Thiosocius teredinicola: one gene and its partner. The protein of the gene in region 2 interacts with the protein of the main gene of each other region in a pairwise test. Links are inferred from orthologs where the notes say so. Each region holds a gene or a part of one and is shown on either strand. Other genes may lie near its edges.

Evidence for each region.
Region 1: the proteins of B1781_RS02605 (region 2) and dsbD interact in binary tests that used the Escherichia coli proteins (3 or more experiments, as listed by UniProt). The link is inferred for Thiosocius teredinicola from one-to-one orthologs.

Annotation. Positions count from the first base shown.
Region 1 is NZ_CP019936.1:391,731-399,642, forward strand. The notes cover bases 2,400-5,489. They hold dsbD (protein-disulfide reductase DsbD), read right to left. Parts: upstream 5,092-5,489; coding sequence 2,707-5,091; downstream 2,400-2,706. Other genes in these bases: B1781_RS01850 (TlpA family protein disulfide reductase), read right to left, coding at 2,400-2,710; cutA (divalent-cation tolerance protein CutA), read right to left, coding at 5,076-5,396. Outside these bases: accC (acetyl-CoA carboxylase biotin carboxylase subunit), read right to left, coding at 1-1,074; accB (acetyl-CoA carboxylase biotin carboxyl carrier protein), read right to left, coding at 1,079-1,528; aroQ (type II 3-dehydroquinate dehydratase), read right to left, coding at 1,567-2,001; more of B1781_RS01850, read right to left, coding at 2,153-2,399; B1781_RS01865 (FxsA family protein), read left to right, coding at 5,600-6,052; B1781_RS01870 (hypothetical protein), read right to left, coding at 6,065-6,580; B1781_RS01875 (co-chaperone GroES), read left to right, coding at 6,829-7,119; groL (chaperonin GroEL), read left to right, coding at 7,177-7,912. UniProt on the Escherichia coli protein: Required to facilitate the formation of correct disulfide bonds in some periplasmic proteins and for the assembly of the periplasmic c-type cytochromes.
Region 2 is NZ_CP019936.1:548,381-556,201, forward strand. The notes cover bases 2,591-5,589. They hold B1781_RS02605 (DsbE family thiol:disulfide interchange protein), read right to left. Parts: upstream 4,365-5,589; coding sequence 3,816-4,364; downstream 2,591-3,815. Other genes in these bases: ccmI (c-type cytochrome biogenesis protein CcmI), read right to left, coding at 2,591-3,352; B1781_RS02600 (cytochrome c-type biogenesis protein), read right to left, coding at 3,349-3,819; B1781_RS02610 (heme lyase CcmF/NrfE family subunit), read right to left, coding at 4,361-5,589. In the rest of the region: carbamoyltransferase HypF, read right to left, coding at 1-1,352; B1781_RS02590 (TusE/DsrC/DsvC family sulfur relay protein), read left to right, coding at 1,674-2,018; more of ccmI, read right to left, coding at 2,069-2,590; more of B1781_RS02610, read right to left, coding at 5,590-6,325; cytochrome c maturation protein CcmE, read right to left, coding at 6,322-6,780; heme exporter protein CcmD, read right to left, coding at 6,777-6,944; B1781_RS02625 (heme ABC transporter permease), read right to left, coding at 6,946-7,695. UniProt on the Escherichia coli protein: Involved in disulfide bond formation. Catalyzes a late, reductive step in the assembly of periplasmic c-type cytochromes, probably the reduction of disulfide bonds of the apocytochrome c to allow covalent linkage with the heme.

The DNA of each region.
Region 1 (7,912 bases), 160 kb from region 2 along the record:
ATGCAGTTGGGTGATGTCGCCCGGGCTCGGCATGAAGTTCTTCGGGTCTTCCGCGTTGATGCGGCATTCCACGGCGTGACCGCGGAACTTGATGTCGTCCTGTGTGTAGCTCAGCGGCTCGCCGCTGGCGATCAGCAGTTGTTCCTTGACGATGTCGACGCCGGTGATCATCTCGGTGACCGGGTGCTCGACCTGCACGCGGGTGTTCATTTCGATGAAGTAGAACTCACCGTTCTCATACAGAAACTCGAAGGTGCCCGCGCCGCGGTAACCGATCTGGCGGCAGGCTTCGGCGCAACGCCCGCCCATGCGCTGGCGCAGCTCATCGCTGATGCCCGGCCCCGGGGCCTCCTCGACCACCTTCTGGTGACGGCGCTGCATCGAACAATCGCGCTCGCCCAGGTGAATGGCGTTGCCGTGCATGTCGGCCAACACCTGGAATTCCACGTGGCGCGGGTTCTCCAGATACTTCTCCATATAGACCGTTTCGTTGCCGAACGCAGCGCCCGCCTCGGCCTTGGTCAGCGAGATCGCGCTGAGCAGCGAGGCCTCTGAATGCACCACCCGCATGCCGCGCCCGCCGCCGCCACCGGCGGCTTTGACGATCACCGGATAGCCGATGTCGCGCGCCAGGTGCAGGGTGCGTTCGTCGTTGTCGTCGAGCGGCCCGTCCGATCCGGGTACCGTGGGTACGCCGGCTTCCTTCATGGCCTCGATCGCGGTGATCTTGTCACCCATCAGGCGGATCGTTTCGGGTTTGGGGCCGATGAACACGAAGCCGGATTGCTCGACCCGCTCAGCGAAATCGGCGTTCTCCGACAGGAAGCCATAGCCTGGGTGAATGGCCTGGGCATCGCACACCTCGGCGGCGCTGATCAGGGCCGGCACGTTGAGGTAGCTGGCTGCAGATGCGGCCGGACCGATGCACACCGATTCGTCGGCGAGGCGTACGTGTTTCAGATCTCGGTCGGCTTCAGAGTGAACGGCGACGGTGCGCACGCCCAGTTCCCGACACGCGCGCAGAATGCGCAGCGCGATCTCGCCGCGGTTGGCGATAACGATTTTTTCAAACATGCGATCAACCAATCACGAAGAGTGGTTCGTTGTACTCCACCGGCTGGCCGTTTTCGACGAGCACCTCGATGACTTTGCCGGCCTTGTCCGATTCGATCTGATTCAGGATCTTCATCGCTTCGATGATGCACAGCGTTTCGCCCGGCGCGACCGACTGGCCTTCGGTCACGAAGGGTTTGGCGCCTGGCGAGGGTGCGCGGTAGAAGGTGCCGACCATCGGCGAACGGATCACGTGGCCCTGTGGCTCGGCCGGTGCCTCCGGCTTGGCGGCGGCTGCCGATTCTGCCGCTACTGGTGCTGCCGCCATAACCTGGGGCGTGGCCGCCATCATCGCCGGGGCGATGGTGCTGGCGCGGCTGATGCGTACCGACTCTTCGCCTTCGTGTATCTCGATTTCGGCGACGTCGGACTCTTCGAGCAATTCGATCAGTTTTTTGACTTTACGGATATCCATCAGGATGTTTTCTCAATTCGCGGAGTTTCTCGAACCGTTCAATCGGCCAGCCGGCTCAGGGCGGCGGCGAGTGCAAGTTCGTAACCCTGTGCGCCCAGTCCGCTGATCACGCCGACGGCGACGTCGGACAGATAGGACTGGTGGCGAAACGATTCGCGGGCGAATACGTTTGACAGGTGCACTTCGATGAACGGGATGGCGACCCCCAGCAGGGCATCGCGCAGGGCGATGCTGGTGTGGGTCAGGGCGGCGGGGTTGATCAGGATGAAGTTCACCCCTTCGGTGCCCGCAGCGTGGATTCTGTCGATAATTGCGTATTCGGCGTTGCTCTGAAAGAAGCTGAGCTGATGGCCAGTCGCCAGCTCGACGAGGCGTGCTTCGATGTCGGCGAGGGTGTCTTGTCCATAAACCGCAGGCTCGCGCGAACCCAGCAGGTTCAGGTTTGGCCCGTTCAGGACAAGAATGTGCGCCATGTTAACGTCGATTCCTCAAGCGCGTTTGTGTGACCAAAGCGTTGCTCTTGCAGGGATTTGTGCCGAAAAGGCTGTAATTTGCCCGCAATTGTCGACCAAGTTGAGGGTTTTGTCTAGGGCTGGGCTTCCTTTGTGCGCCCTTTATCCGCGATCAGCCGCGGCCGCGGTGTTGCAGCAGCACGGGTTCGAGGTTTTCGCGCTTCAGGCCGCCGGTGTGACGCATCACAATCGTGCCGTCGGGCGCGGCGACCACGGTGAACGGCAGGCCGCCGGAGCGGTTGCCGAGCCTGCGCGACAGGACGGTGGCCTCGATGCCGCCGATCAGGATCGGGTAGTTGACGCCGAATTCGTTGGCGAACTCGCGCGTGGGTTCGACCTCGTCGATCGCGATGCCGATGAACTGCACCTGTTCGCCGAACTCTTGCTGCAACTCGACGAACAGTGGCGTCTCTTCGCGACACGGCAGGCACCAGGTCGCCCAGAAGTTCACGACGACGAGTTTGCCGGCATAGTCGGACAGGCTGCGTTTGCTGTTGTGCAGGTCCGGGTAGCTGGCATCGGGCAGCGAGTCGACGACCACCACCTCTTTCTCGATCAGTTTTGCGGCGTCTGCCGTCTTCTGTTGCTCGTAGCTTCGCCAGGCGAATCCGACCCCGGCGCCGATCAGCGTACAGACGACAGTGAGGACGAACAGCTTGTTGATTTTCACGGTGATATCGCTTGTGCCACGTGCTCGGCAAATCCCTGCGGGCCTTTGAATCCGAGCAGACGCAAGTGCCTACGCTCATTGCCATCGGGTCCCCAGAATATCATTGCCGGCGGTGCAGGAATGCCGATGCGTTCCTGTAGTGCCTTGTCGGCGTCATCCTGACGAGTCACGTCGGCCTGCAGCAACACCATCTGCGACATGCCTTGCTGTACCTTCGCGTCGGGGAAGGTCTCGCGTTCCATCTGTTTGCAGTAGGTGCACCAGTCGGCGTAGAAATCGAGCATGACCGGTTTGCCTTGTGCCTTGGCCGCGGCCAGTTCACGGTCGAGATCAGCGTTGCTCTTGATCTGTTTGAAGGTGGCATGCTCGGCCTGACCGGCTATCGCGCCGCCGGCGAACACGCCGCGCAGCGGTTGCACGGTGTCCTTGCTGCCCAGTGCGGCGCCGATCAGGAAGGTTGCGCCATAGATTACCGCGGCCAGGCCCACACCTTTCCATAGTTTGCGCCAACCACCAGCCTCGGCATGCAGCGGCTCGATCGCGCCCATGTAGATGCCCGAGCCGATCAGCAGCAGGCCCCAGGCCAAGAGGATGATCATCTCTGAGATATAGGTCGGCGCGAGGCGTTCGAGCATCGTCAGCGCGACGCCCAGCATCAGCACGCCGAACACCGCCTTGACCGCATCCATCCAGGCGCCGGCGCGTGGCAGCAGCTTGCCGGCCGAGGCGCCGATCAGCAGCAGCGGTATGCCCATGCCGATACCCATGGCGAACAAGGCCGTGCCGCCGAGTACGCCGTCGCCGGTCTGGCTGATGAAGATCAGTGCACCGGCCAACGGCGGGGCGAGGCACGGGCCGACGATCAGCGCCGACAACAGGCCCATGACCGCGACGCCGGTATAACTGCCGCCTTTCTGGCGGTTACTGATCTCGGTGAGTCGGCTCTGGATACTCGACGGCAACTGCAGTTCGTAGAAGCCGAACATCGACAGCGCGAGGGCGACGAAGATCAGGGCGAATGCAATCAGCCAGGCAGGCTGCTGCAGCGTGGTCGACAGATTGACGCTGAAAACGCCGACCAGGATGCCGGCGATGGTATAGGTCACCGCCATCGCCAGCACGTAGATCAGCGACAGGGTGAACGCCTTGCGGGTCGTTATGTTCTTGCCGTGACCGGCGATGATGCCGGACAGGATCGGGATCATCGGGAACACGCACGGCGTCAGCGACAACAGCACGCCGATGCCGAAGAAGGTCGCGACGATCACCAGGAAGTCGCCGCCTTCCAGCAGACTGGCGATCTGGTCCTGTTCGGATTGGATCTGCGGTGCCGGCTGACTCTCGCCGGTTTGGTCCGTGCCTGCATCGCCGGGCGCGGCGGCCGCGACCGTCGTCGCGCCTTCGCCGGCCGGTAGGTCGAACTCGAAGACCTGCTTCTGCGGCGGGTAGCAGATGCCGCGGTCGGCACAGCCCTGGTAGCTGGCGGTGACTTTGATGCTGGTGGCATCGGTGTTGGTGCGCACCAGCGGAATGTCGAGGTCGATCTGGTTGTGGTAGACGGCGACATCGCCAATCGTGCCGTCCGGTTTGATCGAGTCTTTCTTGATATCGGGTGTCGGCAGGGCGAACTCGCCCAGGGCGACGCCGTCGCCCTCCAGAACCACCTTGACCTTGTCCTGGTAGAGGTAGGTGCCGTCAGCGATTGCCCATTGCACCCGAAGTCGACTGCCGTCGGTGCTGCTTGCATCGGCGCGGAACGCCTTCTCGGCGGGCAGGATGTCGTCTTCGTTCGCACCCAGCCCGAGGTCGTCGCCTAGCGCCTCGAGTTCTTGCAGCGGATCGGCTTCGGCAATCGCCGGTACGGCCGTCTCCTGCATCTCGGGCGGGACGCTGCCGGCCGGTTCGAAGTTGTCGACAGCGCCAGGGTCGACCGGCGGCGGGCCATCGACGCCCTGGTCGAGTGCGACGAGCACCGTCTGTGTGTGCGGCGGATAACAGATGCCGGCATCGGCGCAACCCTGTGAGCGAGCCTTGAGCGTCAGCATCTCGGTGTTCGGCGGAATGGCGCCGAGCGGCACCTCGATGGTCACATCGTTGCGATAGATCTGCACCTCGCCGAAGACCGGATCGTTCTTCGGTTTTGCCGGCGGCAGCTTGGGATCACCGAATTCGATATCGGCATTCTCGGTGAGGAAGCGAAACTTGCTCTGATAGAGGTAATAGCCCTCTGCGATCTGCCAGTTGACGCGGACCGTCATGTTGTCGGTCGCCTCGGCCGAGATCACGAACGCCTGGTCGGGCTTGAGGAATTCGTCCTCGGCGTGCGCGACCGGCAGTGTCGCGACGATCGCCAAGACCCAGGCAATTAGTTTTTTGTACATGTTTCGATCCAAGCCAGATAATCAGGGAGACCTCCGGTGATGGGGACTGCGATGATCTCCGGAAGTTCATAGGGGTGGTTGTCGGCGATCGCCCGCTCCAGCGCCGTGTAACGATCCTTGCTCGATTTGATCGTCAGCATGACCTCACTGCCGCGTTCGATTTTTCCTGCCCATCTATAGATAGACGTAAGCGGCGCGCTGATATTCACGCAGGCGGCGATTTGCTGCCCGACCAGTACCTCGGCCAGCGATTCGGCTGAGGCCTGATCCGGCATCGTTGTGATGACCAGTTGCAGTTCTGTCATGCTGTCCTCGGTGCGGATTCGATGACCGACCAACCTTGAAGACCGGCCAAACGGCCCCCATGTCTCAACGGGCGCAACTTTATGCCGGATTGGCGGCACAATCGCAAATCCTTTGGATTGAAATTCACATACAGATTCTGGGCTGGTTGAGTCGACAAGCGTCGGCGGGCGGGTCCACTGCAGCAACCGATCAGGCCAGCTAAATGATTAATCCAGCAGTCGTTTTTTTATTGATCTTCGTCGGCGCGCCGCTCGTTGAGCTGTACCTGCTGATCGAGGTAGGCAGTGTGATCGGCGCCCTGCCGACCATTCTGCTGTCGATCTTCACCGCCGCCCTCGGCGGATGGCTGGTGCGCATGCAGGGTTTCTCGGTGCTGTTCCGCGCGCAGTCACAGATGGCGAACAAGGAAGTGCCGGCGATCGAGTTGCTCGAAGGCGTACTGTTGCTGCTCACCGGCCTGGCGTTGCTGCTGCCCGGCTTCGTCACCGATGCGATCGGTTTCCTATTGCTGATCACCCCGCTGCGGCGCTGGTTGATCGTGCATTGGCTGAAGTCGCGCGGCACGCTGCGCCCCGCGGCACAACCCGGCGCACGGACCACGCCCGAGACCCAGGCCGATCGGATCATCGAGGGCGAGTACCGGCGCGACGAATGAGCCTGTAACGGGTCAGGCGTCGAGGTGTGCTGATGGCGGCCGGCCGGTGACGATGGCGACGACATCGACGAAGCGGCCGAACTGATCCGCCAATTCGCCGAACACGATGGCTTGGGCTTGTTCGCCGGGACGGGTGGCGGTTTGCTCCAGGTAGCTGTAGGCGTTGCCGCCCATGGCCACGCAATAGTCGAGGTCCCGAAAGCGGCGGCTGAGTTGCCCTGCGAACATGCCGCCGACGAACAGGGCAAGATCGCCCAGGCGTTGCAGCCACAGGCGGCGCGCGCCATTGCTCGGTGCCTCCAGGGCCTCACCGTACAGCAGTGCCAGGGGGCGTAGCTGGGTGCGCTGGTCGTCGTAATCGAACACCTGTTCGCTGCGTGCGTACTGACATAGCAGGGAGGCCAGGTAGTGCAGTGTCGCCGAATCGGCATTGAGGTGGCGCCGCCCGGCTGCCGATTGCACGGCGTGGTGAAAATACTCGCTCAAGTGTGCCGTTTGAATCACACGGCCGTCATCGTGTTCGGACATGATTCTTCCGCTCCGACAAAACAACCTGATGCATATTTCTACGGCATTTTTCGGAAAATGTTTAGTTATCAGCACTTTGCGAGTGCGAGTGCCAAAAATCGCGACGCCGAAAAATCTTTCGGCCCGCCCTTGACTTAGCAAAGTTCGCCCCTATTATTGGCACTCATCGACAGCGAGTGCTAATAAGTACCGCGCGAAATTCCTTTACATATCAACTGCTTCTCTAATCGCTAAGGAGATTTCGAGACATGAACATTCGTCCCCTGCATGACCGTGTGGTCGTCCGTCGCAAGGAAGAAGAAACCACCAGCCCTGGGGGCATCGTGCTGCCCGGTTCAGCAACCGAGAAGCCGGTTCAGGGTGAAGTCATTGCTGCCGGCAACGGCAAGATCCTCGAAAGCGGTCAGGTGCGCCCGCTCGACGTCAAGGTCGGCGACACCGTGCTGTTCGGCAAGTACTCGGGTACCGAGGTCAAGGTGAACGGCGAAGAAGTCCTGGTCATGCGCGAAGAAGACATCATGGGTGTCATCGAGGGTTGATCCCAGCCCCGCGTTGCCAACGATTACGAATAACAGACAGATTTCAGGTATAGAGAAATGAGTGCAAAAGAAGTCAAGTTTTCCGACGACGCCCGTCAGCGCATGCTCAAGGGTGTCAACACCCTCGCCAACGCCGTAAAAGTCACCCTCGGTCCGAAAGGCCGCAACGTGGTGCTCGAGAAGTCGTTCGGCGCCCCGACCATCACCAAAGACGGTGTCTCGGTTGCCAAAGAGATCGAACTGTCGGACAAGTTCGAGAACATGGGCGCACAGATGGTCAAAGAAGTTTCGTCGCAGACCTCTGACGTCGCCGGCGACGGTACCACCACCGCAACCGTGCTGGCCCAGGCCATGGTGCGCGAAGGCCTGAAGGCCGTTGCTGCCGGCATGAACCCAATGGATCTGAAGCGCGGCATGGACAAGGCGGTCATCGCTGCGGTCGATTACCTCGCCGGTATGTCGAAGCCGTGCGCCGACACCAAGGCGATCTCGCAGGTCGGCACCATCTCGGCCAACTCTGACACCAACATCGGCGACATCATCGCCGAGGCGATGGAGAAAGTCGGTAAAGAAGGCGTTATCACCGTTGAAGAAGGTTCGGGCTTCGAAAACGAACTGGACGTCGTCGAAGGCATGCAGTTCGATCGCGGCTACCTGTCGCCGTACTTCGTCAACAACCAGCAGAACATGACCGCCGAGCTCGAAGAGCCCTACGTACTGCTGCACGACAAGAAGATATCCAACATCCGCGACCTGTTGCCGGCGCTCGAGTCGGTCGCCAAGGCCGGTCGTC
Region 2 (7,821 bases):
TCCCAGGCGTCGCTGGTGCGAGCATCCTCAAGATCGCCAAGGTGCTGAGACAGCGTGGCATTACCGTCCTGCAGCAGACAGAAGGTGTTCTTGAGCTCACCGCCGAGCGCCAGCAGGGGCGGCGCCGCTTCGAATCCCTGTGGCATGGCGATCGGCGCTGGGGCGTAACCGCGCGCGCGGCGCAGAAAGCGCGGCCTGTCGAGGTCGACACGCACTACCGAATCATCGACCCGATTGACGATCTCGCGATCGTGCACCAGCCAGCAATCGGCGATCTCGCGCAGGCGATCGGATGCATCGGTGTTGTCGGTGCACTGGGGTTCGTCTGACAGGTTGCCGCTGGTCATAACCAACGGCATGCCCGGTTTGAACGCCTGCCAGTCGGCCAATAGCAGCTGGTGCAGCGGACTGTAGGGCAGCATGAAACCGAGTTGTGTCTGGTCGGGGGCCAACGCGTGCGGCAGTTCAGGTGCATCTGCGCGGCGTTCGGCGAGCACTATTGGTGCGGCCGTGCTCGATAGCAGGGCTTTTTCGGTATCGTCCAACGCGACGAAACGCGCTGCCTGTTCGACCGAGGCGACCATCAGCGCGAACGGTTTGGCATCGCGGCGCTTGCGTTTGCGTAACTCGTCGACTGCCTCCGCCTGGCTCGCGTCGCACGCCAGATGAAATCCACCGATACCCTTGACTGCGACGATCTGGCCGGCGGCGAGACGCGCGGCAGCCGCGGCTATTGCGTCCTGAAAGGTGGTGCTGTCGGCGATCAGGCGGTGTTTGGCATCTTCCAACCACACCTGCGGACCGCATTCCGGGCAGGCATTTGGTTGTGCATGAAAGCGGCGATCGGCCGGGTCGTCGTACTCGGCCTGGCAGGCAGGGCACTGCGTGAATACCGACATGCTGGTGTTGGCGCGGTCGTAGGGGATGCCCTTGACGATTGATAGGCGCGGCCCGCAATGCGTGCAATTGGTGAATGCATAACGGTAGCGGCGATCGTCGGGGGCGAACAGCTCTTGGCGACAGGCCTCGCAGGTCGCCGCGTCCGCCACGATGCCGGTACGTGCCGCTGTTGCCTCGCTCGCCTGGATGCTAAAGCCGTCTTCTTCCGGCGCCGTATCGTCGATTGCGATGCGTTCGATCGAATCGATCCGCGCCAGCGGCGGACGTTCGCTGTGCAGCGCGTCGCAGAAGGCGTCTAGCGAGCCGTTCGGTCCCCAGGCGTTGACCAACACCCCTTCGCCGTCGTTGATGACGTTGCCGCGCAGGCCAAGCGCGTTCGCCACCCGCCAAACGGTTGGTCGAAACCCGACACCTTGTACCAAACCCCGCACGCGTATCCGCTCGCCACGCATATCAATGGCGAGCCGAGTCTGGGGAAGGGGCGCGGAGCTGGGCGACGGGGCCGGGAGTCACGGGCCATGTCATCGAATTTTGTCGCTCGGGGCACAGCTTATGCATCGATTTCACCGGTGAAGAGTAACTCACCTCAAGCTCATCGTTAATCGGACGACTATCCATCTAGTGTGGCCGTCAATGAACCGAATAGGCAAATTAAATAGCCACATCAAAAAAACGGGCTATGCTTGAGTTGAAGTTTGGTGCGGCGCAGCATTTCCGGCGCTGGTCGCACCATTTTTCGTTAAACCATCAAGCCGGAAACCAGGAGAAGAGAGATGTCAGTAGCAGTAACGACCCAGGGGCTCGGGGCCGGGGTCGCGTCACTTCCGCTCGACGAATACGGTTTTTTGATCGAGCGTAAGTCGTGGAACCGCGCCATCGCGCAGCAATTGGCCGACCGTAACGGTCTGGGCCAGTTGGGCACCACACAGTGGATGATCATTGATTACATTCGCGACAAGTATTTCCGCCTCGGCGCCTTGCCGCCGATGCGCAACATGTGCCGCAAGTTGGGTGTCAACCGTGACGCGGTGAAGAAGGCCTTCGGTAACTGCCGCCAGTTGTGGCAGATCGCCGGTCTGCCGAACCCGGGCGAAGAAGCGCTGACCTACATGGAGTAAGGACAGAGCGCCATTTCTTCGAACCCGAAAACTGATCGAGCATGCAACCGTTACTGAACGACCTGATCGATCAGCAGTTCAACGACGTCGGGCGGATTTGCGCTGTCGACGGCCACGTCGGCTGCCGCCAAATCGCCCGGCTGCGTCCCTGCCTGCCCGCTTTTCGAGATACGCGCGGAGATCTTCACGCGCTCGAATGACGACAGCTTCATGGCCGGCATCATCGCCATGGCGTCGGTCAGCGTCACCTCCAGCGGCAACTCAGCAACCTGATGACGTGCCACCGCCAGTGGCATCGGCGGACCTTTTTCCGCGCGCGCCAGAATGAACACGGTGTCGCCCGGTGCGGCCTTCTCGAGTAAGGCCGGTGCCAATGCGACCGCAACCTTCACCTTGGCGCCACCCACGTCTTCCGTTTGCGCGGCTTGTGGAGCGGCGGCCGGCGCCTGCGCCATGATCGGCGGTAGCGCGGCCGGCGAGGCGGGGACTTCGCCGCCCGCCTCGGCGATGATCTGCCGGAGTTCGGCCTGCATCGACGGCTCATCGGCAAGCAGCGGGTAGGCGCGTTGCCAATAGTCGAGCGCCTTCGCGTTGTCGCCCTCGGAAGCCGCTGCGTTGCCCAGCAGCCAGAGTGCCGTGATGCTCTGCGGGTCGAGTTGCAGGGCCTTTTCCAGCAGCTCCTTGGCGCGCGGCGTTACCTGCCGGCCGTTCTGCATGGTCAGGGCATCGGCCAGCGACAACAGGCCGGCGCTCTCCTCAGGCAGTAGCTCCACGACACGTTCGAACGCCATCACCGCATCCGCGTAGTTCTGCAGGCGCATGTAGGTGCGACCGAGCAGGAACCAGCCTTGCGGATCGTCCGGCTGGGCCTCCATGCGCTCGCGCAGCTTGGTGACCAACTCGTCGATCGGCGGCATGTTCTGCTCGCCGCCATGACCTCCGGCGGTTTGCGCGACCGGCGCCTGGTCGATCAGTTGCGGTGAACCGATCTTGAAATACAGCGGCACGGCAACCAGCGGAATCAGCACCGCTGCGATGGCCAGCGCGGTCGTGCCTCCTGTAGCTTGCTGGTCGGCCGACGGATTGAGCTGCGTGTTCTCCAGGTCTTCGGCCAGCGCCAGTTCGAGGTCGTGCTTGGCTTGGGCGAACTCTTCGTCCGACAGTTCACCCGCGTCTTTCTGTTTGATCAGTTCGGCCAGGTGCTCGCGCGCGATCTCAACGTTGAAGCGCTCCGTGCTGTCGCTGCCAGCCTGGTGTTTGCGCAACAGTGTACGCGCAAGGACAGCCAAGGCCGCCAGGATCATGGCGGCGGAGATAATCCAAAACAGGGTCATGGGGCTCTCTTGTCGTTATCGTCGTCAAGCAATGTCGCGGCGGTCTTGAGTGCGTCGGCGTTTACCGCGACGGCCTGCTGGGCACGGCGCTTCTGGATGGTGCGAATCAACAGCACCAGGCCGATCAGCAGGATCAGAAAGGGGCCGGCCCACAGCAGCAGGGTATTGCGGTTCAGTGGCGGTCGGTACAGCACGAACTCGCCGTAACGATCGACCATGAAATCCGCAATCTCTTTCTCGCTGTGGTCTTGTTTGACCATCTCGTAAGTCTTGCGGCGCAGGTCGACCGCCAACTCGGCGTTGGAGTCGGCGAGGTTTTGGTTCTGACAGACCAGGCAGCGCAGCTCCGCGATCAACTTGTTGTAGCGTGCCTCTTGCTCGGGGCTGTCGAAGTTATGCACCTCGACCCGCGCATGCGCGGCGAACGCCAGTGTCAGACCAAGCAGGCCGGCCAGCAAACGCTTCACGATCCGGCCTCCGACGGGTTGAACAGGGGTTTGAATTCGCTTTCCCAGATATCCGGCCGCATGGCACCGGCATGCTTCGCCCGGACCACACCATTGGCGTCAATCAGGAAGGTCTCGGGTGCGCCGTAGACGCCCCAATCGATGACCGCGTCACTGTGCGGGTCGAAACCGACCTTCAAGAAGGGATTGCCCAGGCGCGCCAGCATGGCCTTGGCCTCTTCGGCATCGTCGCGCCAGTTGATGCCGATGATCGGCACCTGCTCGTTCTTCGCCAGGTGCAGCAGGTAGTTGTGTTCTTTCCAGCATTCCGGGCACCAGGTACCCCAGACGTTGAGCAGCCACACCTTGCCGGCCATGTCGGCCGAGCGGACCTTCCCTTCCGGGGCATACAGGTCGGGCAGCTCGAACGTGGGCGCCGTGCGGCCGATGAACTGGGTGGGCACCTCGCGCGGGTTGTATTCACCCTCGTTCATCTGCTCCAACACGTACCAGAACAGGCCACCGAGACCGAGAAAGATGACCAGCGGGATAACAGCTCGATTCATGCGGTGGCCCCGGCCGCCGCACCGTCCGCTGCACGCGCTCGCTTGGCCAGCGCGCGGTAGCGTCGGTCGGTAGCCGCCAGCCCGCCGCCGATCGCCATGATCAGGCCGCCCAGCCACAGCCAGCGGACGAACGGCTTGTGGTAGATGCGCAGGCTCCAGGCACCCTTGCCGAGATCTTCACCCAGTGCGACGAACAGGTCGCGGGTAAGGCCGGGGTCGATGGCGGCCTCGGTCATCGGCATGGTCTGCACCAGGTAGATACGTTTTTCGGGGTGCATGCGGGCAACCAGTTCACCGTCTTTGCTTGCGGTGAGGTCGCCGCGATAGGCGGTGTAGTTCGGGCCCTTGGTGACCTCGACGCCGTGGAATTCGAATACGTGGCCGCCCATCTCGTAGCTTTCGCCGGGGGTCAGGCGGATATCTTTCTCGGTCGAGTACAGCGATGTCAGCGTGACACCAACGATGAAAACGGCCAGGCCGATATGACCGAGCACCATGCCCCAGAAGCCGCGCGGGATGTGGCGCAGGTTCTTATGTGGACCCAGGCGATCGCGGATGGCTACGATCGTCGATGCGGTCACCCAGATCGCCAAAACCATACCGGCCGCAGCGGCGATACTGAACGACGGCGTGAACACGAAGGGGTAGGCGATGCCGACCGCCAGCGCGACAACCAGCGGGATCCGCAGTTTCGGCCAGAGATGATTGAAGCTGTCGCGCTTCCAGCGCGCCAAGGCACCGACCCCGACAAGCGCCGCCAACGGTGCCGTCAGGGGAATGAATACGCTGTTGAAGTAGGGCGGTCCGACCGAGATCTTGCCGAGCTGCAGGGCGTCGACCAACAGCGGGTACAGCGTGCCGAGCAGAATGCTCGCCGCCGCGACCACCAGCAATACGTTGTTGACCAGTAGGCCGGTCTCGCGTGACAGCAGCTCGAAGCTGACCGAACTCTTGATGTCGTTCGCCCGAATCGCGTACAGCAGCAGCGATGAACCGACGACCGCCACCAGGAACGCCAGGATGAACACGCCGCGTTCCGGGTCGGAGGCGAACGCGTGCACCGAGGTCAGTACGCCCGAGCGCACCAGGAAGGTACCGAGCAGGCTGAGCGAGAAGGCGAAGATCGCGAGCAGCACGGTCCAGGCCTTGAACGCGCCGCGTTTCTCGGTCACCGCCAGTGAGTGCATCAGCGCGGTGCCGACCAGCCACGGCATGAACGAGGCGTTCTCGACCGGATCCCAGAACCACCAGCCGCCCCAGCCCAGCTCGTAGTAGGCCCACCAGCTGCCCAGGGTGATGCCGAGCGTCAGGCACAGCCAGGCCAGATTCGTCCACGGACGTGACCAGCGTGCCCAAGCGGCATCCAGGCGGCCGCCGAGCATCGCGGCGATGGCGAATGCAAACGGAACGGCGAATCCGACATAGCCCATGTACAGCATCGGCGGATGGATGATCAGGCCGAAGTCCTGCAGCAGCGGGTTGAGGTCGCGACCGTCCGGCGGCGGCACGGCCAGTCGATCGAACGGGTTCGACGTCATCAGCATGAACAGCAGAAAACCGACCGCGACCAGGCCGAGCACGCCCAACACGCGCGCGATCATCACCAGCGGAATACTGCGAGAGAATACGGTGACTGCGCCGGTCCACAGCGACAGGGTCAGCGCCCACAACAGCAACGAGCCCTCATGACCGCCCCACACGGCGGAAAACAGGTATTGCGTGGGCAATTGTGTATTCGAGTTCTGCGCGACATAGGCCACGCTGAAATCGTGGGTCAGAAAACTGTAGGTCAGCAGGCCGAAGGCGGCCGCCACGAACAACAGCTGCAGGCGCGCCGCGGGGATCGCGACCATCATCCAGCTGGTGGTGCCGGTTTGGGCGCCGATCAGCGGGAAAACGGCTTGGATGACTGACAGTGCGAGCGCTATGAGCAGCGCGATCTGACCGAGTTCGGGGATCACTGTACCTGGCCTCCGGGGTGGCGCTGATCCATCTTGCCGGCGGCCTCGACGGCGGCGGCGACTTCAGGCGGCATGTAGGTCTCGTCGTGCTTGGCGAGCACTTCCTCGGCGATGAAGACGTTGTCCGGTCCCATCTTGCCCTGTGCGATCACACCCTGACCTTCGGCGAACAGGTCCGGCAGGATGCCGCTGTAGGCGACGGCGACGCGTTTGGCGGTGTCGGTGACGACGAAGTTCACCGTCAGGTCGCCTTCCTCGCGTTGGACGCTGCCTGCTTCGACCAGACCGCCCAATCGAAACACGTGATCCGGCGGCACTTCGCCGGCGGCCACCTGGGTCGGTGAGAAGAAGTACGACATGTTGTCATTCAATGCCGACAGCACGAGCACAGTGGCAACACCCAGGGCGGCGAGCCCGGCGATGACGATAGCGAACCGCTTGTGTCTGGCTTTCATTGATTTACCTCTTTATCCAATCGTGCCATGCGGGCGATGCGCTTTCTGATCTGCCTCGAACGGCCGCGCAGCAGCAACGGTTCGGCGATCATCAACAGCGCGGTGACGCCGAACGAGCCCCACACGTACAGGGCGTGTTTGCCCATGTCCAGGTATTCCATCATCTCAGCGACCCTCGTTGACCAGTTCACGCACCCAGGTCGACGACCGTTCGCGCTCGAGAATAACGGTGCGCACGCGCGCCATGGCGACGGCGATGGAATAGGCCCAGAAGCCCAGTGTCATGATCAGCATTGCGGTCAGCATCGTGTCGTCCATCGTGCTTTCTTCATTCAGCTTGATGGTCGAGCCCTGGTGCAGCGTGTTCCACCATTTCACCGAGAAATAGATGATCGGCACATTGACCACGCCGACCAGCAGCAGAATTCCGCTCGCCCGGTCGGCGCGCCGCGGATCGTCGATCGCCGAACGCAACGCCATGTAACCAAGATACAAAAACAGCAGGATAAGTTCCGACGTGATGCGCGCGTCCCACACCCACCAGGTGCCCCACATGGGTTTGCCCCAGAACGAGCCGGTCCACAGCGAGAGAAACGCGAACATCGCGCCGGTCGGCGCGAGGGCCTGCGCCATCATCATCGACAGGCGGGTGTTGAACACCAGGCCCAGCGCGGCCCAGCCGGCCATGATCACGTAGATGAACATCGACATCCACGATGCCGGTACATGCACGAAGATGATGCGGTAACCCTCGCCCTGCTTGTAGTCGGTCGGGGCGACGAAGAAGCTCATGTAGAGCCCGTAGCCGATCAGCGCGATGGCAATGATCGCGGCGACCCAGGAGATCTTGCCGGCGAGCGGGTAGAAGGTCGTCGGTGACGAAAATTTGAACCAGTTGATGAGTCGGGAAGACATGATGCCTCGAAATCTTTATCTGCTCCCGGCTGACGGTCAGTGCGCTAGGTCACCGACCGGGTACTACCGGGGCCGTCTATTTTGCCCGAATTTCGTGCTCAGTCCTTGATCTGACAGGGATTGAGT